3 regions of the Duganella paludis genome follow, and region 3 is predicted to be linked to each of the others. Evidence: predicted binding sites of a transcription regulator. Region 3 holds the regulator's gene; each other region holds the start of a gene.
What was found. Region 3 encodes sigma-54, which starts transcription at its own class of promoters, with help from an activator protein. Its sites were predicted from a motif close to TGGCANGNAANCTGCTTT; they were not measured.
Positions count from the first base shown of each region.

Region 1: a site for sigma-54 is predicted at 2,550-2,567, ahead of glnA (type I glutamate--ammonia ligase). Genes of this name have one in related genera too.
Region 2: a site for sigma-54 is predicted at 1,553-1,570, ahead of ACXZ1M_RS11740 (beta-propeller fold lactonase family protein). Genes of this name have one in related genera too.

Region 1 covers NZ_CM136922.1:4,529,082-4,534,110, forward strand. Annotated here, with positions in the region: gene ACXZ1M_RS19980 (transglycosylase domain-containing protein) at 1-362, shown strand, start outside; gene ACXZ1M_RS19985 (TAXI family TRAP transporter solute-binding subunit) at 432-1,805, shown strand; gene ACXZ1M_RS19990 (rhodanese-like domain-containing protein) at 1,901-2,359, opposite strand; gene glnA (type I glutamate--ammonia ligase) at 2,610-4,025, shown strand; gene ACXZ1M_RS20000 (DUF4124 domain-containing protein) at 4,155-4,640, shown strand; gene glnL (nitrogen regulation protein NR(II)) at 4,637-5,029, shown strand, end outside.
Region 2 covers NZ_CM136922.1:2,599,956-2,604,984, forward strand. Annotated here, with positions in the region: gene adh (aldehyde dehydrogenase) at 1-390, opposite strand, end outside; gene ACXZ1M_RS11740 (beta-propeller fold lactonase family protein) at 581-1,522, opposite strand; gene ACXZ1M_RS11745 (TonB-dependent receptor family protein) at 1,639-3,753, shown strand; gene ACXZ1M_RS11750 (TonB-dependent receptor) at 3,750-5,029, opposite strand, start outside.
Region 3 covers NZ_CM136922.1:3,608,660-3,613,688, reverse strand. Annotated here, with positions in the region: gene ACXZ1M_RS16045 (enoyl-CoA hydratase/isomerase family protein) at 1-868, opposite strand, end outside; gene ACXZ1M_RS16040 (alginate lyase family protein) at 879-1,802, opposite strand; gene hpf (ribosome hibernation-promoting factor, HPF/YfiA family) at 1,893-2,252, opposite strand; gene ACXZ1M_RS16030 (RNA polymerase factor sigma-54) at 2,330-3,802, opposite strand; gene lptB (LPS export ABC transporter ATP-binding protein) at 3,809-4,561, opposite strand; gene lptA (lipopolysaccharide transport periplasmic protein LptA) at 4,563-5,029, opposite strand, start outside.

The sequences.
Region 1 (5,029 bases), 920 kb from region 3:
ATGGTTCGATCATTCCGGTGGGCGGCAAGACCGGTACGGGTGACCAGCGCTTCGACGTGTATGGCGGCGGCGGGCGCTTGATCGAATCGCGTTATGTGAACCGGTCGGCGACGTTTGTGTTCAATATCGGCGAACGCTTCTTTGGCTCGATGACGGCGTATGTGCATGGGCCGGAGTCGAAGCACTACGACTTTACCAGTGCCTTGCCGGTGCAGCTGCTGGTGGTGCTGGCGCCTAGCTTGATGCCGCTGATCGAACCCAACGCCGCGCCGAAACCCGGCGCGACGCCGCCGGTGATCGTGAAAACCGGCGGCGTGGCGCCGGAAGCGGCGAAGCCGGCGCTGCAGGCGTGTGGAGGATAAACGCGTTTCCCTTGCATAGTTGCTTAATTGTTGGCAATGTGTGAGCCCATGAAACCTATGCGCCACCACATGTCCAAGATACTCAAGTTCACGCAATTTTCCGTGCGGGATCTGATCGTTGCCTCAGCGCCCACGGTGCTGGCCATCGTCGGCGTTTGCCTGCTGGCTTACTGGGTGGTGGACCCCGCCCCGCCGCGCACGGTGCGGCTGGGCAGCGGCCAGGAAAACTCGGCCTACGAGGAATTCGGCAAGAAATACGCCGCCGCACTGGCCAAGCACGGCGTCAAGGTGACGATGGTGCCCTCGGCCGGTTCCAGCGAAAACCTGCGTAACTTAAAAGAAGGCAAGGTCGACATCGCCTTCGTCCAAAGCGGCTCCACCAATGAAGAAGCGGCCGAGCGCGAAGGCCTGTCGTCGCTGGGCAGCCTGTTCGTTGAGCCGCTGTGGCTGTTCCTACGGGAAGAAAAGGGCAAGCCGCCCATCACCACACTGACCCAGTTGCGCGGCAAGAAGATCAACTACGGTCCCAAGGGCGCCGGCTCGCCGCGCCTGTTCCGCCAGGTGCTGGAACTGAACGGTGTCGAAAAAGGCGAAGTCGAGCGGTTTTCGCTGGCGAACACGCCGGCCACGGTGGAATTGCTGGAAGGGCGCATCGACGGCCTGGTGTTCACCTCGGCGCCGGAGGCGCCGCTGATCCAGATGCTGCTGCAAACGCCGGGCATCAAGCTGTTCAACTTCAGCCAAGCCGAAGCCTACGCGCGCAAGCTGCCTTTCCTCACGCACGTCACGCTGCCGCAGGGCATCGTCGACCTGGGCCGCAACCTGCCGGCCGAGGACTACAACCTGATCGCGCCGACCGCCACGCTGGTGGCGCGTGAAGACCTGCATCCGGCGCTGGTGGACCTGTTCGTGCAAGCAGCGTCGGGCATCCACAGCGGCGCCGGCTGGTTCCAGCAGCAGGGGCAATTCCCGTCGGCCAAGTACAGCGAAATTCCGGTGGATACGGAAGCGGCCAAGTTCTACAAGAGCGGCCCGCCGTTCCTGCAGCGCTACATGACCTTCTGGCTGGCCAACTTCTTCGACCGCATGTGGGTGGTGGTGGTGGCGCTGGGCGCGCTGATCCTGCCGCTGTCGAAGGTGATCCCGCCGCTGTACGTGTGGCGCATCCGCTCGCGCGTGTACCGCTGGTACGGGCAGCTGCGGGCGGTGGAACAAAAGGTGGAGGAAGCGCAGGAAGCGCCGGAGGAGGCGCGCACGCAGGTCTATGAAGCCCAGCTCAAGCGCCTCAACGAGATCGAAGACCTGGTCAACCAGGTATCGATCCCGTTATCGTTTGCGGACGGCCTGTACGGCCTGCGCAGCCACATCCAGTTCGTGCGCAAGCGTATCCAGTTCCTGATGGGCGAGGGCACGCCTGCGCTCACCGACGCCGTGCCGATCTAAATTCGGGGTCAGTTCCGACATTCGGACACGAGCCCAACCGTAGCGGCCGCTACGGCTGGGCTCGTGTCCGAATGTCGGAACTGACCCCGAATCTTTTAGGCGCCGATCCAGGGCAGGCCGGCCTTGCACCAGCCGTTGATGTTCTTGCGGTGGCCGTGGTCGTCGCGCTCGCCTTCGAAACCTTCGAGGATGTCGAAGCAGTGCTGGTAGCCGTGCTCGCTCGCCAGGGTCGCTGCACCACGCGAGCGCACGCCCGAGCGGCACAGGAAGAGGATCACCTGGTCCTTGCGCGCCACCGAGTTCAACTGTTCGATAAATTCGTGGTTGGCCACGCCGCCCGGATAGATGTTCCATTGCACCGCACCATGTTGGGCTTCGGGGATGGCCACCCGGCCCACCCAGTCGCGCTCGGCATTGGTGCGCACGTCCACCAGCTTGACCGCGTTCTCCAGGCTCAGCAACTCATACGCTTCGGCCGGCGTCACCGCCCCCTCATAGGCCCAGTCCTTGCGGCGGCCGCGCGCCACGGCCAGAATCTCATCTATTTTGCTCATAGGGTGTTCCCGAAATAAGTTTGAGTTTATTATATGGCGTCCGTGTAAGTCCGCGACTGCAATGCACCAAAACCATGCGCTTTTCAGAAAAAAATTCAAAATGCACCCACAAGGTGCAAATTGAGATGAATGCACCAAATAGGTGCGCTATCATAGACGTTGCTGACATATAGAAAGTCGTATTTTGGGCTGGCATGGATACTGCTTAGTAAGGCCTCACGAGTTCCACATATTCCTTTAGGAGAGACGCATGGCAATGACAGCCGCAGAAGTTCTGAAAATGGTCCAGGAAAACGAAGTTAAATTCGTTGATTTCCGTTTCGCTGATACCCGTGGTAAAGAACAGCACGTTACCGTGCCAGTGTCGCACTTCGACATCGACAAGTTCGAATCGGGTCACGCTTTCGACGGTTCCTCGATCGCCGGCTGGAAAGGTATTGAAGCATCGGACATGATCCTGCTGCCTGATCCAAACACCGCGAACATCGACCCGTTCATGGAAGAAACCACCCTGTTCATGCAGTGCGACGTGATCGAGCCTGCGGACGGTAAAGGTTACGACCGTGACCCACGCTCCATCGCCAAGCGCGCTGAAGCCTACCTGAAATCGTCGGGCCTGGGCGACACCGCCTACTTCGGTCCTGAGCCAGAATTCTTCATCTTCGACAGCGTGCGCTGGAAGATCGACATGTCCGGTTGCTTCGTCAAGATCGATTCGGACGAAGCTTCGTGGTCGACCGACAAGGAAATCGAAGGCGGCAACAGCGGCCATCGTCCTACCGTCAAAGGCGGCTACTTCCCAGTGCCACCAGTGGACAGCTTCCAGGACATGCGTTCGGAAATGTGCCTGATCCTGGAATCGCTGGGCATCCCGGTTGAAGTGCACCACCACGAAGTGGCCGGCGCCGGCCAGAACGAAATCGGTACCAAGTTCTCGACCCTGGTCGAGCGCGCCGACTGGACCCAGAACCTGAAATACGTGGTCTGGAACGTGGCCCACAGCTACGGCAAGACCGCCACCTTCATGCCAAAACCTATCGTTGGCGACAACGGTTCGGGCATGCACGTGCACCAGTCGATCTGGAAAGACGGCGTCAACCTGTTCGCCGGCGACGGCTATGCCGGCCTGTCCGACACCGCGCTGTACTACATCGGCGGTATCATCAAGCACGCCAAGGCACTGAACGCGATCACCAACCCAGGCACCAACTCGTACAAGCGTCTGGTTCCAGGCTTCGAAGCGCCAGTGAAACTGGCGTACTCGGCTAAAAACCGTTCGGCTTCGATCCGTATTCCACACGTGGCCAATCCAAAAGGCCGCCGTATCGAAACCCGCTTCCCGGATCCACTGGCCAACGTCTACCTGTGCTTCTCGGCTCTGCTGATGGCTGGTCTGGACGGTATCCAGAACAAGATCCATCCAGGCGAAGCAGCATCGAAAGATCTGTACCACCTGCCGCCGGAAGAAGATGCACTGATCCCAACCGTGTGCGCATCGCTGGAAGAAGCCCTGGACGCCCTGAACAAAGACCGCGAGTTCCTGACCCGTGGCGGCGTGTTCAGCGACTCCATGATCGATGCCTACATCGAACTGAAAATGCAGGACGTTCAGCGCATGCGCATGACGACTCACCCTGCCGAGTTCGACATGTACTACTCGCTGTAATCTACGGCGCCGGCCAGTCCGGCGCGTTGATGTAGCTAAAAACGCGGGGCGAGCATGCTTTCCCCGCGTTTTTCTTTGGATGGAGTATATTCGGCATGGAATGTTTCCACCCACGGATAATGAATGACCATGAGTTTTAAATTGAGTGCGTTGCTGGCGCTGTTCGTCTCCGCCGCCGCGCATGGACAAATCTACAAGTGCCAGCCGCCCGGCGGCAGCGTGGAGTTCACCGACATCAATCGCGGCAGCTACTGCAAGCTGATGGACCTGCCCGGCGTGACGGTGCCGGCGCCGCCACGCCGCGTGGCACCGTCGCCGCGCAATGCCCAGCCTGCAGCGCCGACGTCCACGCCAGGCGAGTTCCCGCGCGTCGACAGCGCCGAACAGCGCGCGCGCGACGCCGACCGGCGCGGCATCCTTGAAGATGAACTGAAAAACGAAACGCTGAAGCTCGCCGAGCTGCGCCGCGAATTCAACGGCGGCGAACCGGAACGGCGCGGCGACGAACGCAATTACGCGAAATACCAGGAACGGGTGGCCTCGATGCGCGACAGCATCAGCCGCTCGGAAAAGAATGTCGATGCCTTGAAACGTGAGATCGCGAATATCCGATGAGCCTAGTCAGTAATATCGCGGCCCGTGCGGCCGCCGCCATCAACCGCCCGCCGTCATTGGCCGGGCTGGAGTTGCTGGCCTCCGCCGTGGTGCTGCTCGATGGCGAGGGGCGCATCGCCTACGCCAACGCCGCCGCCGAGAACCTGCTGGAAAGCTCGCTCAAGGCGCTGTCGCGCCAGACGCTGAGCGCGCAGTTCCTCAATGCCGATGAGCTGGACAATATCTGCGACCAGGCGCGCGAACACAAGTTCTCCGACCTGCGCCAGGACCTGACGCTGGAACGCGCCGGCCGCGAGCCGCTGCATGTGCACAGCATCGTCTCGGCCGTGGACGAGCCGGCCGGCGGCGTGCTGATCGAGCTGCGCGAAAACCAGCAGCACCTCAAGCTG
Region 2 (5,029 bases), 1.0 Mb from region 3:
ACCGGCGAAGTAGCGGAAGTGGTCGATCGCCAGCGGAATATCGGCGGCGGTGGTTTCGCGGATCGGCTTGCCGTTGTCGATGGTCTCGGCGGTGGCGATCAACGCCAGGTTGGCTTCCATGCGGTCGGCGATCTTGTTGAGGATATTCGCGCGCTCGGTCTGCGAGGTCTTGCCCCATGCATCCTTGGCGGCGTGGGCGGCATCCAGCGCCAGCTCGATGTCTTCGGCGGTGGAGCGCGCCACTTCACAGAACACCTGGCCGGTGATCGGCGTGATATTGCCGAAGTATTCGCCCTTCACCGGCGCGACGAATTTACCGCCGATGAAGTTGTCGTAGCGTTGTTTGAACGGGTTGGCAACGCCTAGTTTGCTGATGTCTGCGAGATTCATGTCGTCCTCTTTCTGCTGTGGTTTTATGAGGCCGCTCGCTGTCGGGCGTGGCGGCGTTGGGTAGTGCACGTTCTTCTTTTCGCAAGCCTCGTGCCAGCACCGTTTGTGAGGGAACTACAGGGGGCGAGGTGGCACGGTCGTGTGACAAGTGTTCATCTTTGGGACAGTTGTCTGCCGATGGAGCAGTCACTCAACGGATCACCACGCCCCATGGTAGTTCGCCCACCATCACCTCGGCGCGCTTGGCGGCGCTGGCCGTATCGATCACGGACACACTGTTGGATCTGCCATTGGCCACGTACAGCTTGGCGCCGTCCGGCGTCAGCGCCATATTCCACGGCCGCTTGCCGACTGCAATCGTGGCCGCCACCGTATTGCTGGTGGTGTCGATGACCATCACGCTGGCGTCGATGCCGTTGGAGACATACACCTGACGCCCGTTCGGATGCACCACGATGCCGTTGGCATTTTTCCCGGCCGGGATGCGCGCCACCGCCGCCAGTGTCGCCATATCCACCACGTAGACCGCGTTGGCCAGCTCGCAAGCCACATAGGCGCGCTTGCCGTCCGGGCTGAAGCCCATGCCGCGCGGGCGCAGGCCGACGGCAATCGATCCACTCTGGCGGCGCGCGGCGACATCGATCACATCGACCTGCTCCGCCTCCTCCGCGCTGACCAGCAGCCAGCGGCCGTCCGGGCTGAAGACCGCGTGCTCGGGATTCTTGCCGCGTACCGGAATATCGGCCGCCACCTGCCCGCTCGCCGTGTCGATCAGTGTGACGCTGTTGCTCTCCTCAACCGCCACCGCCGCATAGCGCCCATCCGCCGACACGTTTACCCCCTCGGGCGACTTGCCCAGCGCGATACTGCGCACCACCGCGCCGCTGGCGGCGTCGATCACCAGCAAGGCATTGCTGGCGGCGTCGGTGGCGTACAGGCGTGCGCCTGCCGGATCGGCCGCGATGCCGCGCGGGCGCTTGCCGGCGGCGATCTGGCGCAGCACCGTATCGGTGACGGTATCGATCACGCTGACGGTGCCGGATTTTTCGTTCGGCACATAGGCCAGAGGCGCGGCCAGCGCCGGGGTGCTCAGCGCCACGAGCAAGGAAGCGAGAATGCGGAAGCTGTTCATGTCATCACCTTTAAGGGAAATGCCAACACCATTGCAATCGTCGTGCCACACAAAAACCGGATGGCAGGTATATTGCTTATTGGTCCGTACAACACTGACCAAAAAACGGAGACAACATGAAGCACGCACATTTCCCACTGAATGCGGTGGCCGCGCTGTTTGCCATCAGCAGTGGCGCCATCGCAGCCGAACTGGCAGCCGAACCTGTCGATGTGGTGGTGATCAGCGCCACCCGCGTCGGCCACACGGTATTCGACATGCCGGCCGCGATCGACGTCATCGACGCCGACCGCATTCGCGAAGGCCAGGCACGCGTCAACGCCAGCGAAGCACTGGCGGCGGTGCCTGGCCTGGTGGCGCAAAACCGCCAGAACTACGCACAAGACCTGCAGATCTCCTCGCGCGGCTTCGGCGCCCGTTCAGCCTTCGGCGTGCGCGGCGTGCGCCTGATCGCCGACGGCATCCCGGCCAGCATGCCGGATGGTCAAGGACAAGCCGCCACCTTCAACCTCGACATGGCCGAACGCATCGAAGTATTGCGCGGGCCTTTCTCCACCATCTACGGCAACCACTCCGGCGGCGTAATCCAGTTGTTCACGCGTGAAGGCGAAGGCGCACCGTCGATTGAAACCTCGCTCACCGCCGGCAGCTATGGCAGCCGCAAGGCCGACCTGAACGCGCAAGGCAAACAGGCCGGCATCGGCTACGTGCTCGATGCCTCGCGTTTTGAAACCGACGGCTACCGCGCCCACAGCGCCGCCACCCGCGACCAGGCCTACGCAAAACTGACACTGGCGCCGCTGGACAGCGCCAAGCTGACCATCACCGCCAACGCGCTGCGCCAGGACGATACGCAGGACGCGCTGGGCACCACCTGGGCCACCTACCAGCGCGACCCGCGCGCCGGCGAGATCGATACGACCGACACCCAGAATCCAAAACGCACGCTGGCGGACCGCTACAACACCCGCAAGAGCATCGACCATCAGCAGATCGGCGCCAACTGGGAGCAGCGCTTCGGCGACGACCGCCTGCGCATCACCGCCTACGGCGGCAACCGCAGCGTGATCCAGTACCAGGCCTTCTCCAAGGCCTTCCAGGCGCCCGCCACACACTCGGGCGGCGTGGTCGATTTCGACCGCGATTTCTACGGCACGGACCTGAACTGGCTGCACGTGAGCCAACTGGCCGGCGGCAAACTGAGTACCACCATAGGCCTGGAATACGGCCGCTCCAGCGATGACCGCAAAGGCTATGAGAACTTCATCGGCACGCAGTTCGGCGCCAAAGGCGCGCTGCGGCGCGACGAAAACGACAAGGTGACCAATCTCGATCCTTACGTCCAGGCGGAGTGGGAAACCGGCGCGTGGTTGTTGAGCGCGGGCCTGCGCCACAGCAGCGTCAAAATCTCGGTGGACGATCGCTTCCTCGGCAACGGCAACGACAGCGGCAGTCTCGATTACAGCCACACCACGCCGGTACTGGGCTTGCTGTACAAGCTGGCGCCGTCGCTCAATGTGTACGCCAGCGCCGCGCGCGGCTTCGAAACGCCGACGCTGAATGAGCTGTTCTATTCCGGCACCGGCGGCGGCTTCAACTTCCGCCTGCAACCGGCGCAGAGCACGCACGTGGAGGCGGGCGTGAAAGCCCGCATCGGCGGCGACACGCGCATCAACGCCGCCGTGTTCCAGGTCCGCACACACGACGAACTGGTGGTCGACAGCAGCAGCGGTGGCCGCACCAGCTACCGCAACGCCGGCCGCACGCTGCGCCAGGGCGTGGAACTGTCGCTCGACAGCACATGGCAATACGGCTTCAGCACGCGCGTGGCCTTGACCACCCTGCGCGCCGTCTACGACCAGGGCTTCGGCACGGTCTTAAAAGGCAGCCGTTTGCCGGGCGTCCCGAATGCCAACGCCTACGGCGAACTGGCGTGGAAGGAAAGCGCCGGCCGCTTCGGCGCGGCGTTGGAAGCTGTCGGCAGCAGCAAGATCTATGCGGAAGACGCCAACGCCGACCAACCGGCGCCTGGCTATGGCGTGCTGAATGCGCGGGTAACGGCCAGCCAGCAATGGCAGGGCTGGCGCTTCAAGCAGTTCGCTCGTTTGAATAATCTGCTGGACAAGCAGTACGTGGGTTCGCTGATCGTCGGCGACACCAACAAGCGCTATTACGAAGCCGCTCCTGGCCGCAACTGGGTACTGGGCGTGAGCGCCCAGTACCAATTCTAGAAGCGATAACGCAGTCCGGCCGCCACCGTACGTGGTGCGCCGGGCGCCACAAAGCGCGCCTGTTCCGCCTCCGCGCCCGGTTGCAGCAATGCGCCGTTCGGGAACATATTCACTCCGACCGCACCGAAGCTTTCGTAACGACGATTCGCCAGGTTGGTCACGCGCGCATACCATTCCCACTTCGGTGCCGGCTGATAGCTGGCGTGTAGGCCAAGCAGCGCATGGCCGCGTATGCGCCAGTCGCTGCCAACTGGTGCGGCCTGGCCATCCTCGTTGCCCTGCGTGGTCATGTCCGACAGCGCCACCACATCGACACCGACGGTCAGCGCCGCCGTGGCGCTCCAGTCCAATCCCAGCTTGAGCGTATTGCGCGGCAGTCCGGCCAGACGCGTGCCGGGGACGACATGCACATTGCGCACGCCGGTGAACAAATCGCCCTCGCTGTCATACGTCGCCGCCAGATAGCTGTAGCTCAGGCGCGCCGACCAAGCGCCGATACGGCGGATGGCACTCAGGTCCACGCCTTGATGGCGCGTGCGGTCGAAGTTGGCGAAGTAGCCCTGCTGCGCCAGCGCGGCGCTGCGGAACAGGATGTCGTCGCGATTGACGGTACGGTAGACCGATAACGCAGCCGTATCGCCGCGCCCACCCTGCCAGCGCGCGCCGGCTTCGACGGTGCGCGACACCACCTGCTTCAGGTAGGGATCGGACTGCAGCCCCACCGGCAAACGGCAAGGCTGCTCCGGATCGGCACAACCGAGTTCAATCACGGTGGGCACGCGGTTGCTCTGCGATAGATTGGCAAACACGCTCCAGCCATTGCCCATGCCGCGCGCGATGCCGATGGCGGGATTGAGCTTGCGGTAGTTGAAGGTCTCGCGCGCCTGCGCTTCATCGTCGCGGCGCAGCTGGTTGCTGACGCGCGCATGGTTGTAACGCGCCGAGACAGTGAGCCATGTCTCCGGCGCCACGGTCCAGGTGTCGGCGACGTAGACGCCGCCGGCGCGCGAGCTGCCATCGACCGACGATCCGGCCTCGCGCTCTTCGTCGTCATCCATGACGACCGAGCGATCGGGTGCAAAGCCGGCCTCCTGTTCGAACTGCGCGAAGCTCACGCTACTGCGGTCGAAGGTCACACCGGCGGCCAGCTGGTGCGCGCCGGCGTTGCGGCTGAAGTGCGCGCTGAAGCCCTGGCTGTTCTGCCGTGTTTCGGTGGTGTTGTAAGAGGCCGGATGCGAACTTTCGCCTTCAATAAAATCATCGTTGATGTCGCCGT
Region 3 (5,029 bases):
CGTCGAGCGCCGCGCCGCGCTGGATCAGTTCGTGGGTGACGCACATCATCAAGGGCGAACGGGTAGCCATCAGTTCCAGCGTTTTGGCGGCGAAGGCGCTGCCGTCGGTCTTCAGCGAGGCGACGATGGCGGCTACCGAGCCGGCGCTGAAGTGGCGGTCGATGGCGTCGCGCTCGGCGGCCAATGCGCTGTCGCCGGCGTGGTGCGCGGCGGCGTAGCCAGACAGCGCGCGCGGCAACTCGGCGCCCGGCGTGGCGGCCAGCAGCGCGTCGAGCGCCGCGCGGTCCGCCAGCGGCGCGTAGTGGTCGGCCAGGCCGGCATACAGCGCGTCGGCGGCGTTGATGGTGACCCCGGTGACACCCAGGTAGTAGCCCAGCGCACCCGGTGCGCGCGGCAGGAAATAACTGCCGCCCACGTCCGGGAACAGGCCGATGTTCACTTCCGGCATAGCCATCTTGGTCTTGTCGGTGACGATGCGCACGCGCGCACCAGGCCCCGCCTGCGCGATGCCCATGCCGCCGCCCATCACCACGCCGTCCATCAGCGCGATATAGGGCTTGGGATAGAAATGCACCAGATGGTTGAGCGCGTACTCCTCGGTGAAGAAATCCTCCACCAGCGCGCTGCCGGCCTGCGGCGAGGCGCGGCCTGCGTCGTAGAAGAAGCGGATATCGCCGCCGGCGCAGAAGGCCTTCTCGCTGCCGCTACGGATGACCACGGCGGCCACCGCCGCGTCATCACGCCAAGCCAGCAGCGCCTGCGTAATCGCCCGCACCATGTCCAGCGACAGGGAGTTGAGGGCCTTGGGCCGGTCCAGGACGATCAGGCCGGTGCCGTTGCTAATGCTGGTGTGGATGTATTCGCTCATGCCTCCAATTCTACTTCAGATGCTCCAGCGGATTGGGCACGTCCAGCGAACCGCCCATGCGCGGTTGCCACAACGCCTTGCCGGCCGGCGGCGGCGCCTTGCCCTGGTGACGGTTGTAAATCGTGGTGACCTCGCGGCTGCCCACCGGCTCCTGCTCGAAGCCGGTGCGTTTGGCGATGCCGGACGGATCGGCCGATGCCGCCGCCGTGAACGCCACCAGCTGATCCAGCCGCGCATCGCGCACGTCCAGGATGGAGGCGATGAACACCAGCGGCGTGGCCGCATACACCTGATAGTGCAGCGCCTTGACACCGCGCGCCATCTCGGCCGGCAGCGAACCGTCCGCCTCCATCTGGCCCAGCGCATGCTCGATCACCTTGCGGCCCCAGTGCAGGTAACGCGTGTCGCCGGTCACGCCGCCCACCGCCGTCACGGCCAGCCCTTCCCAGTAATAGTGATTGTTGCGCACACCCGTCTTGGCGTCCGAGTGCGCCATGGTGGCGTCGGCCAGCTGCTTGAACCAGCCCTCGATCTGCGCGCGCTGTGCCGGCGTGGCGTGCTGCTTGATGCGCGCATAGTTGAGCGCCATGCCGCTCAAGGTCCACTTGCGCACGTAATAGGCCTGCTCGCTCGACATCGTGCCCAGCATGGCTTTCTGGCCGGCCCAATCGGCCAGCCAGGTCAACGCGCAGGCGGCATCGTCGCGCGTGCCGGCGTTGGCGTCACGCGCCACCTGCGACAGGAAATCCTCGATCGGTTTGGTGTTGGCGATGTTGCGCGCCCGCAGCACGGGATCGACCACCGAATGGTTCTTGTCCGAGTAGTAGCTGTTGGCGTCGATGTCGCTGCGCGCCGGCGGCGGCGCCTCGCAGGCGTGGGCCAGATTCGATGTCAATGCCAGTGCCAGTGCCGCTGCGGTACACAATGATTTCATGGAACTCCCAATGCAAGTTAAACGTTTAACTTCACGATTGCAAAAAAGGGCGCCCTCTTGCGCCCTTCGTTTGGTGTGCCGGGGCCGTTGTTATAGGGCGGCGGCAGCGGGTTCGTAGCTATCCGGGATATGCTTGATGGCATCGTGCCCGTGCGATTGAACTTTGTTCTTGTACTTCATGACCTGCCGATCCAGCTTGTCGATCAGGGTATCGATGGCGGCGTACAGGTCTTGCGACAGGCTTTCCACGTAGACGGTTTTACCCGACATGCGCAGGTTGATTTCAGCCTTCTGGCGTTTATCTTTCTCTTTAAGGTTATCTACGGTCAGGATGACAGCAATATCAATCACTTGATCAAAGTGGCGGGTGACACGTTCCAGTTTATTCTGCACGTACTCGCGAATAGCCGAGGTCACTTCGAGATGATGTCCACTGATGGTGAGATTCATACACACTCCTAAAGATAATGTCGCTTCTAACGGTTAGTGCGGTGCCCTTTGCTACCGGGCGCGCAGGAACCAAGTAACTACAAAGATTTACGGAGGCTGACTGGTGGGATTTTGAGAGCTTCGCGATATTTGGCAACAGTTCGCCGCGCAATCACCATGCCTTGTTCTCCCAGCATGTCCGCAATCTTACTGTCGGATAAAGGATTTTTCGGGTCTTCTGCTCCTGTCAGTTGCACGATCAATGCACGTATCGCCGTCGAACTTGCTTCACCCCCCGCTTCGGTGGCGACATGGCTACCAAAGAAATATTTCAACTCAAACATGCCATGCGGGGTCAGCATATATTTCTGAGTTGTTACCCGAGAAATAGTACTCTCGTGTAAACCCAGTGTATCAGCAATTTCGCGAAGCACAAGGGGCCGCATGGCAACCGCGCCATGCGAGAAAAAGTTCTTTTGTCTTTCTACTATCGCTTGCGCCACCCGCAGGATCGTATCGAAGCGCTGGCGCATATTCTTGATCAGCCACTTGGCCTCTTGCAATTGCGCGCCCATGGCGCCCTCGCCCTTGCCCTGCTTGAGCAAGTTGGCGTACATGGCGTTCACGCGCAGGCGCGGCATGACGTCGTTGTTCAGGCTGACCTGCCAGCCGTTGCGCGATTTCTTCACGATCACGTCCGGCACCACATAGTCCGACACGTCGGACGCGAAGGCCGCGCCCGGATGCGGATTGCACTGGCGGATCACGGCCTGCGCTTCACGCAAGTCTTCATCGTCGCACAGCAGGGTCTTTTTCAGCTTGTTGAAATCGCGCTGCGCGAACCAGGTCAGGTGGTTCTCGACGATGGCCAGCGCCATGCGCCGCGTCACCATCGGCACGCCCGGCAAGCGCTTGATTTGCAGCGCCAGGCATTCGGACGCGTTGCGCGCGCCCACGCCCATCGGATCGAAGCTTTGCAGCAGGCTCAGGGCCGTCTGCAGTTCCTCGATCTCGACTTCCAGTTCTTCCGGCAGGCGCGCGTGGATTTCTTCCAACGCTTCCTCCAGGTAGCCGTTCTCGTCGAGCGCATCGATGATCAGTTCGACCAGCGCGCGGTCGCGCATTTCCAGCACCGTCACGCGCATCTGCTCCATCAGGTGCTCGCGCAGCGTGCAGTGATGGGCTTCGAGTTGCGGACGCGATTCCTCGTCGTCGCTGTTCTTGCTGCGGCCGGCGTCGCCCCAGTCCATATCGGCTTCGGCGGTGGTGCTCTCGGTGTCGGCGGCCGGGCCGTCGTAGGCGTCGGCCTCGGCGGCCGGTGCTTCGTTGGGCGGACCTTCGGGCGGCGCTTCGCCGACCGGCGCCTGCTGGTTGATGGCGCCATCGGACAGCAGCCGCAGCGAGTGGTCGAGCGGATCGTCGAGACGTTCCAGCAGCGGGTTATCGGTCAGCAGCTGTTCGAGTTCCTGGTGCAGCTCCAGCGTCGACAGTTGCAGCAGCCGGATCGACTGCTGCAACTGGGGCGTCAACGCTAAGTGCTGCGACGTGCGCAGTTGCAAAGACTGTTTCATTGAGGGTTACATGCGGAAATGTTCACCCAGGTAGACACGACGCACCGATTCGTTGGCGATGATGTCGTCCGGACGGCCGGAGGCCAGCACCGTTCCCTGGTTGATGATATATGCGCGGTCGCAGATGCCCAGCGTCTCGCGCACATTGTGATCGGTAATGAGGACGCCGATGCCGCGTTCCTTGAGGAAGCGCACGATGCGCTGGATCTCAATCACGGCAATCGGGTCGACCCCGGCGAATGGTTCATCGAGCAGCACGAAGCGCGGATTGGTGGCCAGGGCGCGCGCAATCTCCACCCGGCGGCGTTCGCCCCCGGAGAGCGACAGCGCCTGGTTCTCGCGCAGCTTTTCGATTTGCAAATCGGCCAACAGGGTATTCAGCCGTTCATCAATGGCAGCCTTGGATAAAGGCTTGCCGTCCACTTTCTGAATTTCGAGGACGGCGCGGATATTCTCTTCCACGGTCAGCTTGCGGAACACCGACGCTTCCTGTGGCAGGTAGGACAGGCCGAGCGAAGCGCGGCGGTGGATCGGCAGCGAGGAGATGTCGGTGCCGCTGATGTCGATGCTGCCGGCGTCCGACGGCACCAGGCCGACGATCATGTAGAACGAGGTGGTCTTGCCGGCGCCGTTGGGGCCGAGCAGGCCCACCACTTCGCCGCACTCGACCTGCAGGGACACGTCATGCACCACCTGGCGCTTGCCGTAGGTCTTTTGCAGGCCTTTGACGATCAGGGTGCTACCGCAGTTTGCTTCCATCTTATTTCCCCGGCGCAGGCTGCGTGGTCGGTACGGCCGGCGTCGCAGGCGAGACCAGCTTGGTCGACGGCTGGATCACCATGGTGCTGCGGCCGGCGCCCGGCTTGCTCTCGCCGGTGGCGGTATTCTTCACGGCGAAGAATTCCTTGCGGCTGTCGTAGGAAATGAATTCGCCGTCGACCTGGCTGGCCGGCTTGCCGCCTTCCAGTTTCTTGATCTGCGCCTTGGCGTACAGCTTCACCAGCTCGGTCTTGTTGTCGTATTCGATGCGGTCGGCCTGGCCTTCGACCCACTGGTCGCCGACGCCGTCCATCTTCTGGCGGAAGGTGGCTTGCACGCCCGGGCCGCTGGTCAGCACCACGAACTGGTAGCCTTCCGGATCTTCGGTCACCACCGCCTTGGGCGACTTCATCAGCAGCGTGCCGCGCGTCAGCACCACATTGCCGGTGAAGGTCTTGACCTGCTTGA